One region of the Pseudomonas sp. RT4P38 genome, then DNA from elsewhere that is predicted to be linked to it. Evidence: predicted binding sites of a transcription regulator. Region 1 holds the regulator's gene; each other region holds the start of a gene.
What was found. Region 1 encodes FliA, which starts transcription of late flagellar genes. Its sites were predicted from a motif close to CTAAAGTTTNNNNNNNNNNNGCCGNTAA; they were not measured.

Region 1 (6,701 bases):
GGCGGTCTGGATCGAAATCAGCCAGCGTGCCCAGGCGCAATCCCTCGGTTACACCGTGGTCGATGCCAGTACCGTAGTGGCAACCCACTTGAACCAGATTTTGTACAAGCACTCGAGCGAGTTGATCGGTCACGAAGAAGTGCAGCAACTCATGCAATTGCTGGCCAAAAGCTCACCAAAACTGGCTGAAGAGCTGGTGCCTGGTGTGGTGTCTCTGTCGCAGCTGCTCAAAGTTTTGCAGGCTTTGCTGGCCGAACAGGTGCCAGTACGGGACATTCGCAGCATTGCCGAGGCCATCGCCAACAATGCCGCCAAGAGTCAAGATACTGCCGCGCTGGTGGCCGCCGTGCGCGTCGGCGTATCCCGCGCAATCGTCCAAAGCATTGTAGGCACTGACTCCGAGCTACCAGTGATCACCCTGGAGCCAAGGTTGGAACAAATATTGCTCAATAGTCTTCAGAAGGCAGGACAAGGCTCGGAAGAGGGCGTTCTGTTGGAGCCAAGCATGGCTGAAAAACTGCAACGCTCGTTGATCGACGCGGCGCAGCGTCAGGAAATGCAAGGTCAGCCGGTGATTCTGCTGGTAGCCGGTCCGGTTCGCGCGATGCTGTCGCGATTCGGCCGATTGGCAGTCCCGGGTTTGCACGTGTTGGCGTATCAGGAAATTCCTGACAACAAGCAAGTGACCATCGTTGCGACAGTAGGGCCCAACGGCTGAGGTAGTGGTTTATGCAAGTTAAGCGTTTTTTCGCCGCCGATATGCGTCAGGCCATGAAACTGGTTCGTGATGAGCTGGGCGCTGAAGCCGCCATCATTGGCAACCGCCGGATCGCCGGTGGTGTCGAGTTGACGGCTGCCCTGGATTACAAGTTGTCGGCGCTGGCTCCGCGCGTTCCGAACATGGAACTCGAAGACGAGCTGCGCAAGACTCAGTCGCGGATCGTTACCGCCCAGGCCGAACTGAGCCTGCGAGGCGAAGGCGAGAGCGACAAGAGTACCAATCGCCAGTTGTTCGCCGGCCTGCCACTGACCGCCGCCGAACCGCTGATAGAACCGACATACGCTGAACCCCGTCGGCCTGCACCGGCCGCTGCGCCAGCCTCCGGTGGTGTGGACCCGCGGGCGTTCGACTCGATGCGTTTCGAACTCAACAGTTTGCGCGAACTGATGGAAGTGCAACTCGGCTCCCTGGCCTGGAATCAGCTGCAAGGCAGCCGTCCGGCCCAGGCCAATCTTTGGCGTCGCCTGCAACGCATCGGTCTGTCCGGTCCGTTGTCGCGGGATTTGCTGGCGCTGATTACCGATATTGAAGAACCTCGTCAGGCCTGGCGCATGTTGCTGGCGCACCTGGCGCGGATGATCGCCACACCGGAAATCGAGCCGCTGGAAGAGGGCGGTGTGATTGCCATGGTCGGCCCTGCCGGCATGGGCAAAACCACCACGCTGGCCAAGCTCGCCGCCCGCTACGTGCTCAAGTACGGCGCGCAAAATATCGCGTTGGTGAGCATGGACAGCTACCGTATTGGTGCTCAGGAGCAGCTCAAGACCCTTGGCCGGATCCTCAATGTGTCGGTGACTCACGTCGACCCGGGTCAGTCGCTGGTGCAGGCACTGGAGCCCTTGCTGCGCAAACGCGTGGTGCTGATCGATACCGCGGGCCTCCAGGCCAGCGATCCGGCACTGCGCATGCAGCTCGAAAGCCTGGCCGGTCGTGGGATCAAATCGAAAAACTATCTGGTGTTGGCAACCACCAGCCAGAAACAGGTTCTAACGGCCGCTTATCACAGTTACAAGCGTTGTGGGCTCGCTGGCTGCATCCTGACTAAACTGGATGAAACGGCAAGTCTGGGCGAGGTGTTGAGCCTGGCCATCAGTCATGAATTGCCGGTGGCCTACCTGACCGATGGCCCGCGGATTCCGGATGATTTGCATCTGCCGCGTCGTCATCAGTTGGTCAGTCGCGCGGTAAGCGTGCAAATGCAAGAAGAACCCAGCGAAGAAGCCATGGCTGACATGTTCGCTGATATTTACCACAGCCCGACCAAGCAGGTCGGCTGAGGTATTAATGAACAGTTTTTGTACCTACATCGATGGTCTGCCATGCATTGTTCATTTTGTGAACGCGCAGCCAGTAATGTGGCCTCCGTCTAAGTAAGACAAGGTAAAGAAAATTCATGGGCAGCATGCATCCCGTACAGGTGATCGCGGTGACCGGCGGCAAAGGTGGCGTCGGGAAAACTAACGTGTCAGTGAACTTGTCCCTGGCTCTAGCTGAGCTCGGCCGGCGCGTCATGCTGCTGGACGCCGATCTGGGGCTGGCGAACGTCGACGTCCTGCTGGGACTGACACCCAAACGTACGTTGGCCGACGTGATCGAAGGCCGCTGCGAGCTGCGCGACGTTCTGTTGCAGGGCCCTGGCGGCATCCGCATCGTCCCGGCCGCGTCCGGCACTCAAAGCATGGTTCACCTGAGCCCGGCCCAACACGCCGGCCTGATCCAGGCGTTCAGCGACATCGGCGATAACCTCGACGTATTGGTGATCGACACCGCTGCGGGCATTGGTGAGTCGGTAGTCAGTTTCGTTCGCGCAGCGCAAGAAGTCTTGCTGGTGGTCTGCGACGAACCGACCTCGATCACTGACGCCTACGCACTGATCAAATTGCTTAACCGCGATTACGGCATGAACCGCTTCCGTGTCCTTGCCAACATGGCCCAGAGCCCGCAGGAAGGTCGCAACCTGTTCGCCAAGTTGACCAAGGTCACAGATCGCTTCCTCGACGTCGCCTTACAATACGTCGGCGCGGTGCCTTACGACGAAAGCGTGCGTAAGGCTGTGCAGAAGCAGCGCGCCGTCTATGAAGCCTTCCCGCGGTCCAAGTGCTCCCTGGCGTTCAAGGCCATTGCACAAAAGGTCGATACCTGGCCGCTGCCTGCCAACCCGCGTGGGCACCTGGAGTTTTTTGTCGAGCGCCTCGTGCAACAAACGGCAGGACCGGTGTTATGACAGCCAGCGGCTACAACCTCTACAAGAATTCGGCACGTGACGCGCAGTACGAGCTGATCGAGCGTTACGCGCCACTGGTTAAACGCATTGCCTACCACTTGCTGGCGCGTCTGCCGGCCAGTGTCCAGGTCGAAGACCTGATTCAGGCCGGCATGATCGGCCTGCTTGAAGTGTCGACCAAATACGACGCCAGCAAAGGCGCGAGTTTCGAGACGTACGCGGGCATTCGAATCCGCGGCGCGATGCTCGATGAAGTACGCAAAGGGGACTGGGCGCCACGTTCGGTCCACCGCAATACCCGGATGGTCAGCGACGCCATTCGCTCGATTGAAGCTAAAACCGGTCGTGACGCTAAAGATCACGAGGTTGCGGCCGAACTCCAATTGAGTCTCGACGATTATTACGGGATTTTGAACGACACCCTGGGCAGCCGGTTATTCAGTTTCGACGATCTGTTGCAGGACGGCGAACACGAAGGGCTGCACGAGGATGGCGCCAGTGCTCATCTGGAGCCGTCGCGCGATCTGGAAGATGAACGCTTCCAGAGGGCACTGGCGGATGCGATTGCCAATTTGCCGGAGCGTGAGCGACTGGTGTTGGCGCTGTATTACGACGAAGAGTTGAATCTCAAGGAAATCGGTGAAGTCCTGGGGGTTAGCGAATCTCGGGTCAGCCAGTTACACAGCCAGTGCGCGGCCCGTTTGCGGGGGCGTTTGGGGGAGTGGCGAGCGCGCTGAAGGCAGTGTGGGGACACTGCGAACGCGGCTGGTGGGGTGTTGAACCGCACGGGTCCCGATCTGTTGTGCTCCAGACAGTCATTGAGTGCTTTGCCGGATTGATTGAAATGGCGCGTCCAGGTGCTGGGCGCGTTTAAGACTGCTTGGAGGTCGAATTGAACAAGAACATGAAAATCCTCATCGTTGATGACTTCTCAACGATGCGGCGGATCATAAAAAACCTGTTGCGTGACCTTGGGTTCACCAACACGGTCGAGGCCGACGATGGCACTACTGCCATTCCGGTTCTCAACAGCGGCAGCATCGACTTTCTGGTAACAGACTGGAACATGCCCGGCATGACCGGTATCGACCTGCTGCGCCACGTGCGTGCCGATGAAAAGCTCAAGCACCTGCCGGTGCTGATGGTGACCGCTGAAGCCAAGCGCGAGCAGATCATCGAGGCAGCCCAGGCCGGTGTTAACGGCTATGTGGTCAAACCCTTCACGGCCCAGGCGTTAAAAGAAAAAATCGAGAAGATTTTCGAACGCATCGGTTGATGTGCGAAGCCACTGCGCCACGGGGGAGCTATGGAGCATAACGAATCTTCACAGGGCGATTTCGAGTCGACCCTGAAAAAACACGCTGTCGAACTGGTCGAAAGTCTTGAAAAAGGCAGGTTCGGCGACGCCGTGCAACTGATCCATGAGCTCAACCAGACCCGTGACCGAGGCCTGTATCAGGAAGTGGGCAAGCTCACTCGCGAGCTGCATAGTGCGATCGTCAATTTTCAGATTGACCCGAACATGCCGCAAGCCGAGGAAGTGTCACAGATCACGGACGCCACCGAGCGTCTGGGCTATGTGGTCAAGCTGACCGAGGCCGCGGCCAACCGCACCATGGACCTGGTGGAAAACGCCACGCCGCTGGTCAACGGCCTGAGCAATGAAGCGCAGGCCTTGAGCACCGACTGGGGACGGTTCATGCGGCGCGAGGTCGGGGCTGAAGAGTTCCGCGAGCTGGCCCGGCGAGTCGACGGTTTCCTGACACGCAGCAGCGAAGATAATCGCGTTGTGTCGAGCAACCTCAACGACATTCTGCTCGCTCAGGATTACCAGGACCTCACCGGTCAGGTGATCAAGCGTGTGACCCAATTGGTCACCGAAGTTGAAAGCAACCTGCTCAAGCTCGTGCTCATGGCCAGTCAGGTGGACCGCTTTGCGGGCATCGAACATGACCGTGAAGCGATGCTGGCTGAAAAAGATCCGCAAAAACATCTCTCTCAGGGTGAAGGTCCGCAGATTCATGCCGATAAAAGAGAAGACGTTGTGTCCGGTCAGGACGATGTAGACGATTTGCTTTCCAGCCTTGGATTCTAGGAGCACCCCTACACATGAGCTTCGGCGCCGATGAAGAGATCCTTCAGGATTTCCTGGTTGAGGCCGGCGAGATTCTAGAGCAACTGTCCGAACAGCTGGTCGAGCTTGAAAGCCGACCTGATGATGCGGACTTGCTCAATGCAATTTTTCGCGGTTTTCACACTGTAAAAGGAGGCGCCGGCTTCCTCCAGCTCAACGAGCTGGTGGAGTGCTGTCACATCGCCGAGAACGTGTTCGACATCCTGCGCAAGGGTGAACGTCGCGTCGACTCGGAACTGATGGACGTGGTTCTCGAAGCGCTGGATGCGGTGAACGGCATGTTTACCGAAGTCCGCGAGCGCAGCCCGATCACGGCTGCCACGCCAGAATTGCTTGCGGCACTGGCCCGTCTGGCCGAGCCGAAAACTGAAGAATCCGCACCAGTTGTCGAAGTGGTCGAAACACCGGCTGCCGACAGCGAATCGGGTGACATCACCGATAACGAATTCGAACAACTGCTGGACTCGCTGAACGCCGTCAAGGCTCAGGCAGAAGCCCCGGCAGCTGTGCCGGCGCCGAGCAGCAATGCGGCAGCCAGCGACGAAATCACCGATGCCGAGTTCGAGTCGTTGCTCGATCAACTGCACGGTAAAGGCCAGTTCGCCGTCGATGCGGTAGCCCCGGCGCCAGCCGCACCGGCTGCCCCGAAAGCGGCAGGCGACAGCTCCGATATCACCGACGACGAGTTCGAAGCGCTGCTCGATCAGCTGCACGGCAAGGGTAACTTTGCCGTTGATGCGCTGGAATCGGCCATTGCTGCGGTCCCGGCCCCGGCTGCGCCCACCGCTAAAGCGGCTGGCGGCGACCTGATCTCCGATCACGAGTTCGAATCGCTGCTCGACGAATTGCACGGCAAAGGCAAGTTCACTGAAGTCGGCACTGCGTCGGGCGCCAGCGCTTCGGTTGCGGCCCCGGTTGCCAAGGCTGTTGCGCCGAAACCCGTCGCCAAAGCGCCCGAGCCTAAAGCCGAAGCGCCGAAGCCTGTTGCTGCTGCACCGGCTCCGGCTCGTGCCCCGGCCGCGCCACCGGCGGAAAAACCGGCCAGCGAAGCCGAGACCACCGTGCGGGTCGATACCGCGCGTCTCGACGAAATCATGAACATGGTTGGCGAGTTGGTACTGGTGCGTAACCGCTTGGTCCGTCTGGGCCTCAACAGCGGCGACGAAGCCATGTCCAAGGCGGTGTCGAACCTCGACGTGGTCACTGCCGACCTGCAAACCGCGGTCATGAAGACCCGGATGCAACCGATCAAGAAGGTCTTCGGGCGCTTCCCGCGCCTGGTTCGCGACCTGGCTCGCCAGCTCAAGAAAGAGATCAACCTGGAACTGGTCGGCGAAGAAACCGACCTCGACAAGAACCTCGTCGAGGCCCTGGCCGACCCGCTGGTCCACTTGGTGCGCAACTCGGTTGACCACGGTATCGAAGAGCCGGCCGAGCGCGAAGCGATGGGCAAGCCTCGCAGCGGCAAGGTGATCCTGTCCGCAGAACAGGAAGGCGACCACATCCTGCTGTCCATCTCCGATGACGGCAAGGGCATGGACGCCGATGTTCTGCGCGGCATT
Region 2 (6,701 bases), 1.3 Mb from region 1:
CGAGGGTATGGCGGCCAAACTTCAGGCTCAGCGGCGCCATCAGCAGCAAGGCGCGAACCCGAGGGTCAGCCACCGGTTGCAAGTCATCACGGTCGACAATCAATTCGCCTTGGGTGTTGCAGGCATCGCGGTCGTCCGGGCGCTCCCGACAATAGCGGCGCAGACGGTCCAGATCTGGCGTCGCGCCGGACAGAATCAGCGCCGTCTCCCCACCTGCCGAATAGCCGATCACGCCGACCTGATCGGCATTGACGAAGGGCGCGAGCATACGGTCGCCGAGCGTCGCGGTAATGGCTTCGGAAATCTGGATGGGCCGACCGTAAAGGTTACTCAACGTACCGAGGCGGCTGTGGTCTTTGGAGTTGTCACCGGGGTGGATAACCGCCACCACCACAAACCCTTTGCGTGCCAGCGACGTGGCGAGATCGTTTAAAGCCAGCGGGGTTCCGGTGTTGCCGTGGGACAGCATCAGCATCGGGAAACGGCCGATGGCGACTCGGGTGTCTTCGCCCGCTTCGACCGTGTAGCCCTCGATTTTGCTGGAGTGCTCCTTGTCGCTGGAGGGATAGAAGGCGATGGCGCGCATCGGCTGCAAGTCCAGAGGGTCAAGAAAACTCATCTCATGGAAGCCGACGCTCCAGTGAGGATGCGGCGCAGGCGCGGCATGCACTGAATTCAGGCTGCTGAGCAGGCAAATCAGTAACGTTGCACAAAGACGCACCATGGGAGGCTCCACCTGGCTACTGACCGGGGACGTTAACCCTCGACTGCATAACTCGGGCCACTACTTAATGAAATTCCGAAACATCCAAAAACAGAAAACTCCGCATCTGGCACTTGCGTGATCAGAATACAGAGTTTTTTTGGTACTGCCCGAGCTGTTTGATTTTCTTTACACACCCCTTACGCGGCAGCGAACAACTGCTCATTGATTTGCGTGTGAGCGTCGCTCATGGCTTTGGTGCGGACATCGTCACCGTAAGCAAGGCCATGTGCACGGACGAACTCGATGTCCGTGATACCGATGAAGCCGAACAGGACTTTCAAGTACTCTTCGTGAGCCACGCCAGTGGCCTGACCCGCATGCAGACCGCCGGAAGTCGATACGATCACGACTTTCTTGCCGCCGCACAGGCCTTCAGGGCCGGCTTCGGTGTAACGGAAGGTCTGACCGGCAACGGCGATGCGGTCGATCCAGGCCTTGAGTTGAGTCGGGATAGTGAAGTTGTACATCGGGGCTGCAATCACCACGGCATCGGCGGCGAGGAATTCGGCCAGCGTCGAGGCGCTCAGCTCGGCTTCGTGCTGCTGGGCGGCGTTGCGCAGTTCAGCGGTGGTGCCGGCGGCGACCAGGGTGGTGGCGGAAAAATGGCTGATCGCATCGGCGGCCAGGTCGCGGTAAGTCACCACGGCAGTCGGCTCGGCGGTTTGCCAGGCTTTAACGACTTCGCTACTCAGCTGACGGGAAGCCGAGTTGTCACCAAGAATGCTCGAATCGATATGCAGCAGTTTCATGTGGGATCTCCAGGTGAGGATCGCTACGAGGCGATCTGATGGGGAGAATCCTACAGGCGAAACCAATAGCTGATTAGACCGCAACAATGCGATAGTTCGTCCCACTGATAGAACAATCGAGCTCACACTATGCAAGACCTTAATGATCTCTACTACTTCGCCAAGGTGGTCGAAGCCGGTGGCTTCGCGGCAGCCGGGCGTTTGCTCGGAATTCCCAAGTCGCGGTTGTCGCGGCGCATCGCCGAGCTGGAAGAGCGTCTCGGCGCGCGCCTGCTGCAACGCACCACCCGACAACTGAAGTTGACCGCCGTGGGTGAACGTTACCTGCGGCACTGTCAGGCGATGCTGCTGGAGGCCGAGATGGCCGACGAAGCCGTCGCCAGCATGTCCAGTGAACCTCGCGGGCGTTTGCGGGTGTCCTGCCCCGTCGGGTTGGCACACGAAATTCTGCCGACAGTGATCAGCGATTTCCTTGAGAAGTTTCCTCAGGTTCAACTGGAGGTCATGTTGCTCAACCGCCGCGTCGACCTGGTGACCGAGGGCGTCGATGTGGCGCTGCGAGTGCGTGAGTTGGGCGATGAGGATCCGCTGCTGGTCACCCGACGCTTGCGCCAGGCGCAGATGGCAATGGTCGCCAGCCCCGCGTTTTTGCATGGACGTGAAATCAACCACCCCGAAGACCTGAAAAACCTGCCCGTGCTCGGCGCCCTGGAAGCCGACCGCCTGGTGCATATACGCATGCTCAACCAACAGGGCAAAAGCTTTGAGTTGAGCCTCGAAGCGCGATTGGGCATCGATGACTTTATCGTGCGCAAGGCCTGCACCCTCGCCGGCCAGGGTTTTACCATGCTGCCGATGATGTATTGCGAGCAGGAACTGGAAAACGGCTCGCTGGTGCAGTTGCTGCCCGATTGGTCGCTGCCTGGCGGCTGGCTGCAAGCGGTCTACCCTCATCGGCGCGGGGTGATGCCGGCCGTACGCGCCTGGCTCGACCATTTGATCGAATCATTCAATGCCTGTGGGGACCGACTGATATGAAGGCTGGACGTATGAGCGAAGAGGATGTCGCGCAATTCTGTCTCGCGTTGCCGGGTGCGCGGGAAGACTACAAGTGGGGTGGCGTACGGGTGTTTTCGATTGCAGGGAACAAGATGTTCGCCTTGCAGAATCTGCGGGGCGACTCCCTGGCCTTCAAGGTCGACAAGGACTTGTTTCTCGGTCACTGCGACCGCCCGGGAATCCGCCCGGCGCCGTATCTGGCGCGGGCTCAGTGGATCATCATGGAAACGCCCTACCCTGTGGGCACCGAAGAGCTGCAAGGCTTGTTGCAACGTTCCCATCAACTGGTGGTGAGCAAGTTGCCCAAGCGTACCCAGGTCGGACTGCTGGTTTAGAGCAGCGCGAACAGATGGGCGCCGAGAAACAGCTGGTCGATCCAGAACACCTGATGCATCAGCACGATGATCCAGAACACCAGCTGAAACGAGATCTTGCGCGTCTTGTGACGAAACAGTTGCTGTGCCAGCAAGGCGCCCGGCCAGCCGCCGGCGAGTTCCACCGCATGCAGCACGTTCTCCGGCGTGCGCCAATTGTCGGCCCGCGCCTTGCGCTTGTCGCACCAGTACAGAAAGAACGCCAGGACGCTGACGATCCCGTACGCCGCCAGGGGAATCACCGAAACCCCGCGCAGCCACAACGACATCGCGCCGAATAGCGGCAGCGCGCACAGGACCGCGAACACCAGCAGTTTCAGCCGAGGTTTGCGGATCTCTCCACCGGGCTTGCGTCCGGGCTTGTTGCGCGAACTGCCATCATTCATGGCTTGACCGCGGTCCAGTCGACCCAGCCGAACTGCCAGGTGGCCAGGATGACCAGGCCGAACGCGATGCGATACCAGGCAAACGCCGCATAGCTGTGGCTGCCGATGAACACGAGCAAGGCTCTGACGGCAATCATCGCGAAGATGAACGCCGTCACGAAACCGATCGCGAACACCGGAAAATCAGACGGAACGAACAGGTCGCGATACTTGTAGCCCGAGTACACCGCCGCGCCGACCATGGTCGGCATCGCCAGGAAGAAAGAAAACTCGGTGGCGGTCTTGCGCGACAAGCCGAACAGCAAACCGCCAATGATCGTCGAGCCGGAGCGCGAGGTGCCGGGAATCATTGCCAGGCACTGGGCAAAGCCAACTTTCAGCGCGTCTTTCCAGGTGATTTCGTCGACGGTGTGGGCATGCACTTCATGCTGACGCTGCTCAGCCCACAGCATGACGATACCGCCCACGACCAACGCCGTGGCCACGGTGATCGGGTTGAACAGATACTCGTGGATCAGATCAGCGAAAATCACCCCCAATACCACGGCCGGCAGGAAGGCGATCAGCAGGTTCGCGGTAAAGCGTCGAGCGCTCGGCTGCGTCGGCAAACCGATAACCACATCGAATATCTTGCGGCGAAACTCCCACACCACCGCCAGAATCGCCCCCAACTGAATAATGATATTGAAGGCCATGGCCCGCTCGCCACCGAAGTTGAGCAAGTCCGCCACAATGATCTGGTGTCCGGTACTGGAGATCGGCAAAAATTCCGTCAGCCCTTCTACAACCCCAAGAATCAATGCCGAAAAGGCAGTCCAAAGATCCATCAATCCCCCAAGAAGCGATGCGCCACGGCATGCCCCGTTAATATTTTTTCAGAACGTTTACTGCGATCAGCCTAGCTGAAGGCCCGCGCGCACAGGATCCAGACGGAACCATAAAAATTCCGTGAAAAATCAACTTTGATTCAGGTTTTTCCGTGCGGGGCCGAAATCCTATCAGACAAGTCCGATTAGCGCTGCCGCGTTATTGGACTTGGGTCGGATATGACCGATAGGCAAAGTGTGGTTGGATGCTGGCGATCATTTATAACAAGAAAAAGAAACCGGAGTGACAGCGTTATGAACAGCTTGCGCAGTATGTCGATCAGCCGACGTTTGTGGCTCATCTTGATCGTGGCCGTGATGATGCTAATGACGTTGGGCGTCTTGATGCTCAAGCAGATTCACGATGACCTGTACCACGCCAAAGCTCAGAAAACCCAGCATGTGGTGCAAACTGCCAGTGGCATTCTGACCTATTACCACGACCTCGAAACCGCCGGCACGCTCACCCGCGATGCTGCGCAGAAGCAGGCACTGACAGCCGTTCGCGGTCTGCGCTATGACCAGAATGACTACTTCTGGATCAATGACCTGACGCCGGTGATGATCATGCACCCGGCCAACCCGAAACTCGATGGCCAGAACCTCTCGGCGATCCGTGACCCGGATGGTTTTGCCCTGTTTAACGAAATGGTCGCCGTCGCCAAGAGCAAGGGTGCCGGCACCATCGACTATCGCTGGCCTAAACCGGGGGCCAGTGCGCCGGTAGAAAAAACGTCCTACGTCAAACTGTTCGAACCCTGGGGCTGGGTGATCGGTTCGGGCGTGTACATCGATGACATGCAGGCCGAGTTCTATAGCCAAGTCTGGAAGGCCTCGTTCGTGGGGCTGGTGATTGCCCTGATCATGGCGCTGCTGGTGATCCTGATTGCCCGCAGCATCTTGCGTCCACTGCAGGAAACCGTGAACGCCATGGCCAACATCGCCAGCGGCGAGAGCGACCTGACCCGCAGCCTCGACACCCATGGCCAGGATGAAGTCACGCAACTGGCACGACACTTCAACGCCTTCACCGCCAAGCTGAGACTGGTGATCAAAGAACTGCAAGTGTCCGCCAGTGCCCTGGGCCAGTCGTCCAGTGAACTGGGCAACGACGCCGCCCAGGCCCAGCAACGTAGCCAGCAGCAGTCGCAACAAATGGAATTGGTGGCCACTGCCATCAATGAAGTGACGTATGGCGTGCACGATGTTGCGAAAAATGCCGAGCACGCCGCCAGCGAAATGCGCGATGCCGAGTCTCAGGCGCAGCAGGGCCAGATCAATATCGATGGCAGCCTGCAACAGATCGACAAATTGTCGTCCACCATTGATCAGGCGGTGGAAGTGATTCGCACCCTGGCCGCCGAAAGCACGCAGATTGGCAGCGTCCTCGAGGTGATCCGCTCCATCGCCGAGCAAACCAACCTGCTGGCCCTCAATGCGGCCATCGAAGCCGCCCGGGCCGGCGAGCAAGGCCGCGGTTTTGCGGTGGTGGCCGATGAAGTGCGACTCCTGGCCCAGCGTACCCAGAAGTCCACGGCCGAGATCCAGTCGATGATCGAGCGCCTGCAAAGTCATTCCGAAGCGGCGGTCAAAGTGATCGGCGACAGCAGCCGTGCATCGCAGTTGACCATCGAGCAGGCCGGTCTGGCCGGTGCAAGCCTGAATGCCATTGGCCAGGCGCTGCGCAACCTCAACGGGTTGAACGCCTCCATCGCCAGCGCGACCTTGCAACAGGCGCATGTGGTCGAGGACATCAACCAGAACGTCACCCAGGCAGCCGGCTTGTCCCACAGCACGGCGCTGGCGGCCGAACAGTCGAGCGTGGCCAGCGTTCACCTGAAGGAATTGAGTGAGCAGTTGAACGGTCTGCTCAAGCAGTTCCGGGTTTAACCGCCTACAAGGGACAGCGCACGCTGGTTCTACTCGGTAGCGTCTGCCGTTACAATCCGCCCCCCTCTTCGATTTCCCCTAAAGGAACCGCCATGTCCGGGCTTGAACTGTTTGCCGCCGCCCTCGGTGTCATTGCCGTTTGGTTGACCGTCAAACAGAACCCCTGGTGCTGGCCGATCGGCCTGGTCATGGTGCTGCTTTACAGCTGGATCTTTTTTGAGGTGAAGCTGTACTCGGACATGCTGCTGCAGGTGATCTACGCCGCGTTGCAGCTCTATGGCTGGTGGCAGTGGACGCGTGCGGGGGATGCGCACCAGGGTCGGCAAGTCAGCCTGCTCGAGGGTAAATCGGTCGCTTTCGGCCTGGTCATTGGAGCAGTCGGCAGTTTGTTGTTGGGTGCTGCTATGGCGAACTGGACCGACGCCGCGCAGCCTTGGCTCGATGCTGCGCTGACGGGCTTCAGCCTGGTGGCGCAATTGTGGATGGCGCAAAAACGCGTGCAGTGCTGGCCGCTGTGGATCGCCCTGGATGTGATTTTCGTCGGGCTGTTTATCTACAAAGAGATGTACCTGACCGCCGGGCTCTACGCATTGTTCACCCTGATTGCCGTG
Region 3 (6,701 bases), 1.2 Mb from region 1:
TCGCCCGGGCCACCCTGCCCTTGCGTCGGCTCTGGAGCCGGTTCCGCACCTTGCGAACCTTCGATGGCGCGCTGGGCTTTCTTGGTCAGCACCACGATGTCGATACGGCGATTGACTGGGTTGAACGGGTTCTCGCGATCGAACAACGCCGACGAGGCATAACCGACGACGCGTGCCACCTGCGCATCCGGATAGCTGCCGGCGATCAACGCACGACGTGCAGCGTTGGCACGGTTGGCCGAGAGCTCCCAGTTACCAAAGTCACCGGTGCCCGTGTACGGCTTGGCATCGGTGTGGCCGCTGATGCTGATCTTGTTCGGCACCGCTTTGATGGTGTCGGCCATGGCCAGCAGGATGTCTTCGAAGTATGGCTTCAGACGGGCACTGCCAGAGTCGAACATCGGCCGGTTTTCGGCGTCCACGATCTGGATGCGCAAACCGTCCGGCGTGATCTCGAACAGGATCTGGTCTTTGAATTTCTTGAGTTGCGGGTTCTCTTCGACTTTGTTCTGCAGTTCTTGCAGCAACAGCTCGAGACGCTCCTTCTCGACCTGCTCGGCCATGCCTTCAACCTGCTCGGTGTCGATAGTCACCTTGTCTGGCTGCGGCTGAGATTTCACCTCGGGGTTGAGGGTGTTCTCCGGCGCCAGGGTCGGCGAACCGCCCAGGTCGATGATGTACGGCGTGCCGCTTTCGGAAAAGCCGACCGGGTCCTTGAAGTAACCGGCGATGGCGATCTTCTGTTCGGGTGTTGCGGTGGACAGCAGCCACAGCACCAGGAAGAACGCCATCATCGCCGTCGCGAAGTCCGCGAAGGCGATTTTCCAGGCGCCCCCGTGATGCCCGCCGGCGATGCGCTTGACGCGCTTGATGATTATCGGCTGGTTATTTTCCATGCTTAGCGACCGCGAACCGCTTGTTCCAGCTCAGCAAAGCTGGGACGGTGCGCCGGGTACAGCACCTTGCGGCCGAACTCTACCGCCAGCGACGGCGGCATGCCGGAAGCGGAAGCGACCAGCGAGGCCTTGATGGCTTCGTAGACGTTCAGTTCTTCCTTGGCATCGTGGGCCAGGGAATGGGCCAGCGGACCGAAGAAACCGTACGCCGCGAGAATACCGAAGAAGGTACCGACCAGTGCCGCGCCGACGTGAAGACCGATGGAGGCCTGGTCGCCTTCGCCCAGGGAGGCCATGGTCACCACGATACCCAGAACGGCTGCGACGATACCGAAACCGGGCATGCCGTCGGCGATGCCGTTGACGGCGTGTGACGGATGCTCAAGATCTTCTTTGAGGCTGTATAGCTCCATGTCGAACAGGCCTTCCAGCTCGTGGGGAGCCATGTTGCCGGAGGACATGATGCGCAGGTAATCGCAGATGAACGCGGTCATGCGTTCGTCTTTGAGCACCGTCGGGTACTTGGCGAAGATGGGGCTCGCTGCGGCATCTTCGATGTCGCCTTCGATGGCCATCATGCCTTCGCGGCGGCTCTTGTTGAGGATCTCGTATATCAACCCCAACACTTCAAGATAAAAGGTATGAGTAAAGCGCGAACCGAACATGCTCAGTGACTTCTTGAGCACGTGCATGGTCATGTAGCCGGGGTTGGCCTGCAAGAATGCGCCAAGGGCAGCACCACCGATGATCAACACCTCGAAAGGCTGGATCAGGGCGGCAATCTTGCCATGGGAGAGCACGTATCCGCCGAGCACGCTCGCGAATACGACGATGATGCCGATAATTTTAGCCATAGGTAGGAGAGCACTTACTGAGTCGGGTTCAAGGTCATATTCGGAAGTTAAAAAATCTCTTCTTCTACTTATCGGCAAAACTGCGCCAGACTATAGCCAGTTCAGGCGAAAAGCCAATTTGGCCCGCTCCGGGCATAGGTAATGCAGACGATGATCGCGTCCAACCATGGCTAACGAAACGAACGTTCCAACTCCAAAACCGACCACTCTCGAAGGCTGGGTCAAGCTTCTCGATGGCGTGCGCCTGCCGGTTCCGCAAGCCAGTCACGACCGTGTCTGCAAGGCCATCGCCAACAGTCGCAGCTCCCTGCGCGATATCGCCGAACTGATGCAGGACAGCCCGGCGCTGGCGCTGAGTGTGATTCGCGAAGCCAATCGCCACACCCATGGCAGCATGACCGAGCCCGCGGAAAACCTTGAGGTGGCGATCAATCGCCTCGGTTTGAAGCGCACCGAAGAACTGCTCGCCCGCCTGCCTGCCGAACCTCAGTCGGACATCCCGGTTGCCCTGCGTCAGTTGCAACTGATCAGCCAGCACGCGACTCAACAGGCCAACGGCTTTTTCGCCAGTCGCCTGGCCCGGCTTTGGCAGGACATTCACTGGGGCAGCCTGCTGTTTCTCTCGCCGCTCTGGCCGATGGCGTTGACCCATCCGCATCTGCTCGAAGAATGGGAGCTGCGGGTCATCCATAAAGGTGAATCCGCGAGCAAAGTCGAGAAGCAATTGTTCGGCGCACGCCTGCTGGAAATCTGCCTGGCGCTCGTGGACATCTGGCGCCTGCCGATCTGGGTGCAGCAGGGTTATCGGCTGTTGCTCAACGAGCAGCGTGAGCTGGTGAAAGTGCTGCGCATCGCTCGCGACAGCGATCACCCATTGCGCCAGCAGAACCGCCTCGATGACGATCCGACCCTGCGCCGCTGGCTCAATCAACCGGCCAATACAGTGCTGCTGGCCAACGGTCTGGCACTGTCGGCACAACACGCCTGGGACAGCCCTCACAGTGAACGCTGGCAGTACCTGACCAGCCTGTACCTGCAAATGCCGATGGACGAAGTGCAGCAGCAGTTGCACCAACAGGCCGCCAACAGCGCCCGCCATCACGCCATGCCAGACCTTTGGCACCCGGCCGTGTCGCTGATCTGGCCATGGGGCGTAACCCGCATCCACGCCGGTTTGCTGCCGGCCCCGGCGCCGACCGCCGAAGACCTGGCGAAGTGGCGCAGACAATGTGCCGAGTTGCTGGTGGAGCCGAGTCGCTTCACCAATGCCATGCACTTGACCACCTCTGCCCGGGACGCTTTGGTTGCGTGCGGCATGCGTCGGGTGATGATCCTGATGGCCGACCGTACTCACGCTAATCTGCGGGTGCACCAAACGGCCGGACTGCCGAAAGAAGTGGCCGGCCTGAATTTCGTGGTCAGCCAGAGCACTGTGCTGCAACGCCTGCTCTCGCAACAGGCCCAAGTGCGCCTGACACCGGACAACAATGCGCAATTTTCGACGCTATTGCCGGCCAGCCTGCGCTCACAGTTCGGCGGCGAACACCTGCTGCTACGCTCACTGGTCAATAACGGCCGGGTCATCATGATTGTGGTGGCGGATCAGGGCGGCGGGCCGTTCTCGGAAATCACCGTGCAAGCCTTCGGCAAAACCGCGCAATGTATTGAGAAAGCCCTGCATAGCTTTAGCCACCACGGCCAATGACCCGCTACAATCCTCCCTTTTGTGCTCTGGAGACCTCACATGTCTGACTTCTCTGGCTTGGCGCTGGTCATCGAGCCGAGCGACTTGCTCGCCCGTCTCGACGCCCGCGAACTGATTCTGGTGGACCTGACCAGCAGCGCCCGCTATGCCGCAGGGCATATCCCCGGTGCGCGTTTTGTCGATCCGAAACGCACGCAACTCGGTCAGGCGCCTGCGCCGGGACTGATGCCGCCGCAAGCGGCACTCGAAGCGTTGTTCGGCGAACTGGGCCACAACAAGGACGCGGTCTACGTCGTCTATGACGACGAGGGCGGCGGTTGGGCCGGGCGCTTTATCTGGCTGCTGGATGTCATCGGCCACAGCAAGTACCACTATGTCGATGGTGGCCTGACAGCTTGGCTGGCAGAAGGCTCGCCCATGTCGATCCAGATCCCGGCTCCGGTCGGCGGCCCGGTTGCGTTGACCCTGCACGACGAACCCACCGCCACCCGCGAGTACCTGCAAAGCCGTCTCGGTGCCGCCGACCTGGCGATCTGGGACGCACGCGGGCCGCTGGAGTACTCCGGCGAGAAAGTCCTGGCGGCCAAGGCCGGGCACATTCCCGGCGCGGTCAATTTCGAATGGACCGCGGGCATGGATCAGGCGCGCAACCTGCGCATCCGCACCGACATGCCGCAGATCCTGGAAAAACTCGGGATCAGCAAAGACAAAGAAGTGATTACCCACTGCCAGACTCACCATCGTTCTGGCTTCACCTATCTGGTGGCCAAATCCCTCGGTTATCCGCGGGTCAAAGGCTACGCCGGTTCCTGGGGCGAATGGGGCAACCATCCCGATACGCCCGTAGAGATTTAAGGTTTTTAAGGACAGTTAATGAATAAGCGTTTGTTTATCCTCAGCCAATACCTGCTGCCCCATCACCTGCTGTCGCGACTGGCCGGCTGTATCGCCGAATGCCGCGTGCGCTGGTTCAAGAATGCCTTCACCGCCTGGTTCGCCAAGCGTTATCAGGTGGACATGTCGCAGGCGCTGGTCGAAGACCTGACCGCCTACGAGCACTTCAATGCGTTCTTCACTCGCGCCCTGAAGGACGGCGCCCGCCCGCTGGACGAGACGCCAGGCGCGATTCTCAGCCCGGCCGACGGCGCGGTCAGCCAACTCGGCCCGATCGAACACGGTCGCGTGTTCCAGGCCAAAGGCCACAGCTTCAGTGTGCTGGAATTGCTGGGCGGCGACGCTGCCAACGCAGCGCCGTTCATGGGCGGTGATTTCGCCACCATTTACCTGTCGCCGAAGGACTACCACCGCGTGCACATGCCGCTGGCCGGCACCCTGCGCGAGATGGTCTACATCCCGGGCCGGATCTTCTCGGTCAACCAGACCACCGCCGAAAACGTTCCGGAACTGTTCGCCCGCAACGAGCGTGTGGCATGCATTTTCGACACCGAACGCGGGCCGATGGCCGTGGTGCTGGTGGGCGCAATGATCGTGGCGTCGATCGAAACCGTTTGGGCCGGGCTGGTCACGCCGCCAAAACGCGAGCTGAAAACCTTCCGCTACGACGAAGCTGCCCGTGCGCCAATCCATTTGGAGAAAGGTGCAGAACTGGGTCGGTTCAAACTGGGTTCGACCGCTGTCGTGCTGTTCGGGCCTGATCAAGTGAAGTGGGCTGAAGAGCTGGCGGCCGGTTCGCCGGTACAGATGGGCCAGGGCATGGGCCTGGCAAACGCCTGACCCCTGATCCGGCCCCGCGAACGTCTTCGCGGGGCCGGACATTTCGGTGGTGCCGTTACTCTATCTGTCCACGGAAGCCGATCGGCCCTTCGTTGGCGTAGGTATTGGTGCCACTGAGGTTTTTCCCTCCATCACTGGAGGTCACGCTCAACGCCACAACGTTCTGATTATCCCGACCTCCGATGACCCATTTGCCACCCGGATGCCAGGGGGCATCGTTGCCGCCCCACTGATTTTCAACGTTGTACTGGTTCTGGCCCGTGCGCTGAGCCTTGAAGCCAATGGGACCTTCACCCGCATACGTCATGGTGCCGGTGAAACTCTTCCCGCCATCGCCCGATTTGATCTCGATCGCGACAACGTTCTGGTTGTCCCGCGCGCCTAGCGTCCAGTCTCCGCCCGGATGCCAGGGTGCCGAACTACCGCCCCATTGATTTGCCACTACATATCTAGACATAAACTTCATCTCCTTGAAGTTACAAAGAGACCCGCCCTGCGTAGGCAGCAGGCCGTACGACTGTGCGTATCCAGTCGCACGACTGTCAGATTAGTAGGACACCCGGATGGCACTCGACTGACAGACAAACGGTAGAAATCCATAGCTGCTACAGTCAGACCATTCACTGCCCCTTTCCCGGTTGGAGTTTTTCCACCGCATGAATGAGACCAGTCTCCACCTGTTGCTACGCGCCCCGATCCCGACGCAGTTGCGCCTGTCGTTCTGTGAAGCCAACCCACGTGATCTCAAGCGCTGGATCGCCAATCTGCCCAAAGCCAATATCGGCGAGACCGCTCGCCAGCTGTATCAAGGCTTGAGCGAACTCAACCAGCTGCTCACGCCAAGCGAAAATCGCCTGCAATTGCTCGAACTGTTGCGCCCCGAGGTGTATTACGTCTGCAAACACCTTGAGCGGCATTTCCTGCATCAGTCGATTGTCCTCGACGAGCGTTCGCGCAAGATCGCCAACCTCTGCCAGGCGCTGCAACGTCACTTGGCCATTGGATACAAACAGATTGTCGTGCGCTTCACACCGACGTTCAGCAAGGACCGTGCGCCGCTGCTGACCCAGGCGCTACAACGGGCAATTCACTGCCTGAACGGGCCCCTTATTCGCTCGACCAAACTCTATTGCCCGGTGCCGGAAGGCCTGTGGCTGGAGCTGCATCAGCTCTACCGGATCGCCTGTGCACACCGACTCCAGCATCTGAGCCTGCGCGATGAACTGGCCAGCCAGACGCAAAACCTGAGCATCGAACAGACTTACGTAGTGGCTTTGCTGCTGGGCGCCTCACGCTGCAACCAACTGCGCCAGAACCAGATTGCCCGAGTGGCCGAGGTGCTGGAGCCTTGGAGCCAATGGATCAAGCTGCAACCCGGCAAACCGGCCACCGGACTGTTTGCCGTCGCGCCAGACCTCGACACCGGGCCGCGTTACCGCACCAAGTTCCGGGCCGAGCAGCAGGAGAATCTGCTGGGAATCGATCCGCAGCCTCTGGTCGCGGCCATCGAAG

Region 2: ACYZT7_RS15365 (methyl-accepting chemotaxis protein) is a predicted target of FliA. The motif match lies at 4,301-4,328, and genes of this name have one in related genera.
Region 3: motA (flagellar motor stator protein MotA) is a predicted target of FliA. The motif match lies at 1,819-1,846, and genes of this name have one in related genera.

What each region holds. Positions count from the first base shown of each region.
Region 1 covers NZ_CM142703.1:2,012,903-2,019,603, forward strand. Annotated here, with positions in the region: gene flhA (flagellar biosynthesis protein FlhA) at 1-718, shown strand, start outside; gene flhF (flagellar biosynthesis protein FlhF) at 730-2,058, shown strand; gene fleN (flagellar synthesis regulator FleN) at 2,175-3,005, shown strand; gene fliA (RNA polymerase sigma factor FliA) at 3,002-3,742, shown strand; gene ACYZT7_RS09335 (chemotaxis response regulator CheY) at 3,910-4,281, shown strand; gene ACYZT7_RS09340 (protein phosphatase CheZ) at 4,312-5,100, shown strand; gene ACYZT7_RS09345 (chemotaxis protein CheA) at 5,115-6,701, shown strand, end outside.
Region 2 covers NZ_CM142703.1:3,307,377-3,314,077, reverse strand. Annotated here, with positions in the region: gene ACYZT7_RS15395 (alpha/beta hydrolase family protein) at 1-724, opposite strand, end outside; gene ACYZT7_RS15390 (FMN-dependent NADH-azoreductase) at 904-1,515, opposite strand; gene ACYZT7_RS15385 (LysR substrate-binding domain-containing protein) at 1,645-2,553, shown strand; gene ACYZT7_RS15380 (MmcQ/YjbR family DNA-binding protein) at 2,550-2,909, shown strand; gene ACYZT7_RS15375 (DUF1294 domain-containing protein) at 2,906-3,334, opposite strand; gene ACYZT7_RS15370 (undecaprenyl-diphosphate phosphatase) at 3,331-4,161, opposite strand; gene ACYZT7_RS15365 (methyl-accepting chemotaxis protein) at 4,456-6,090, shown strand; gene pnuC (nicotinamide riboside transporter PnuC) at 6,183-6,701, shown strand, end outside.
Region 3 covers NZ_CM142703.1:768,721-775,421, reverse strand. Annotated here, with positions in the region: gene motB (flagellar motor protein MotB) at 1-896, opposite strand, end outside; gene motA (flagellar motor stator protein MotA) at 899-1,750, opposite strand; gene ACYZT7_RS03510 (HDOD domain-containing protein) at 1,917-3,455, shown strand; gene ACYZT7_RS03505 (rhodanese-like domain-containing protein) at 3,495-4,310, shown strand; gene asd (archaetidylserine decarboxylase) at 4,329-5,189, shown strand; gene ACYZT7_RS03495 (lectin OAA family protein) at 5,245-5,646, opposite strand; gene ACYZT7_RS03490 (molecular chaperone) at 5,846-6,701, shown strand, end outside.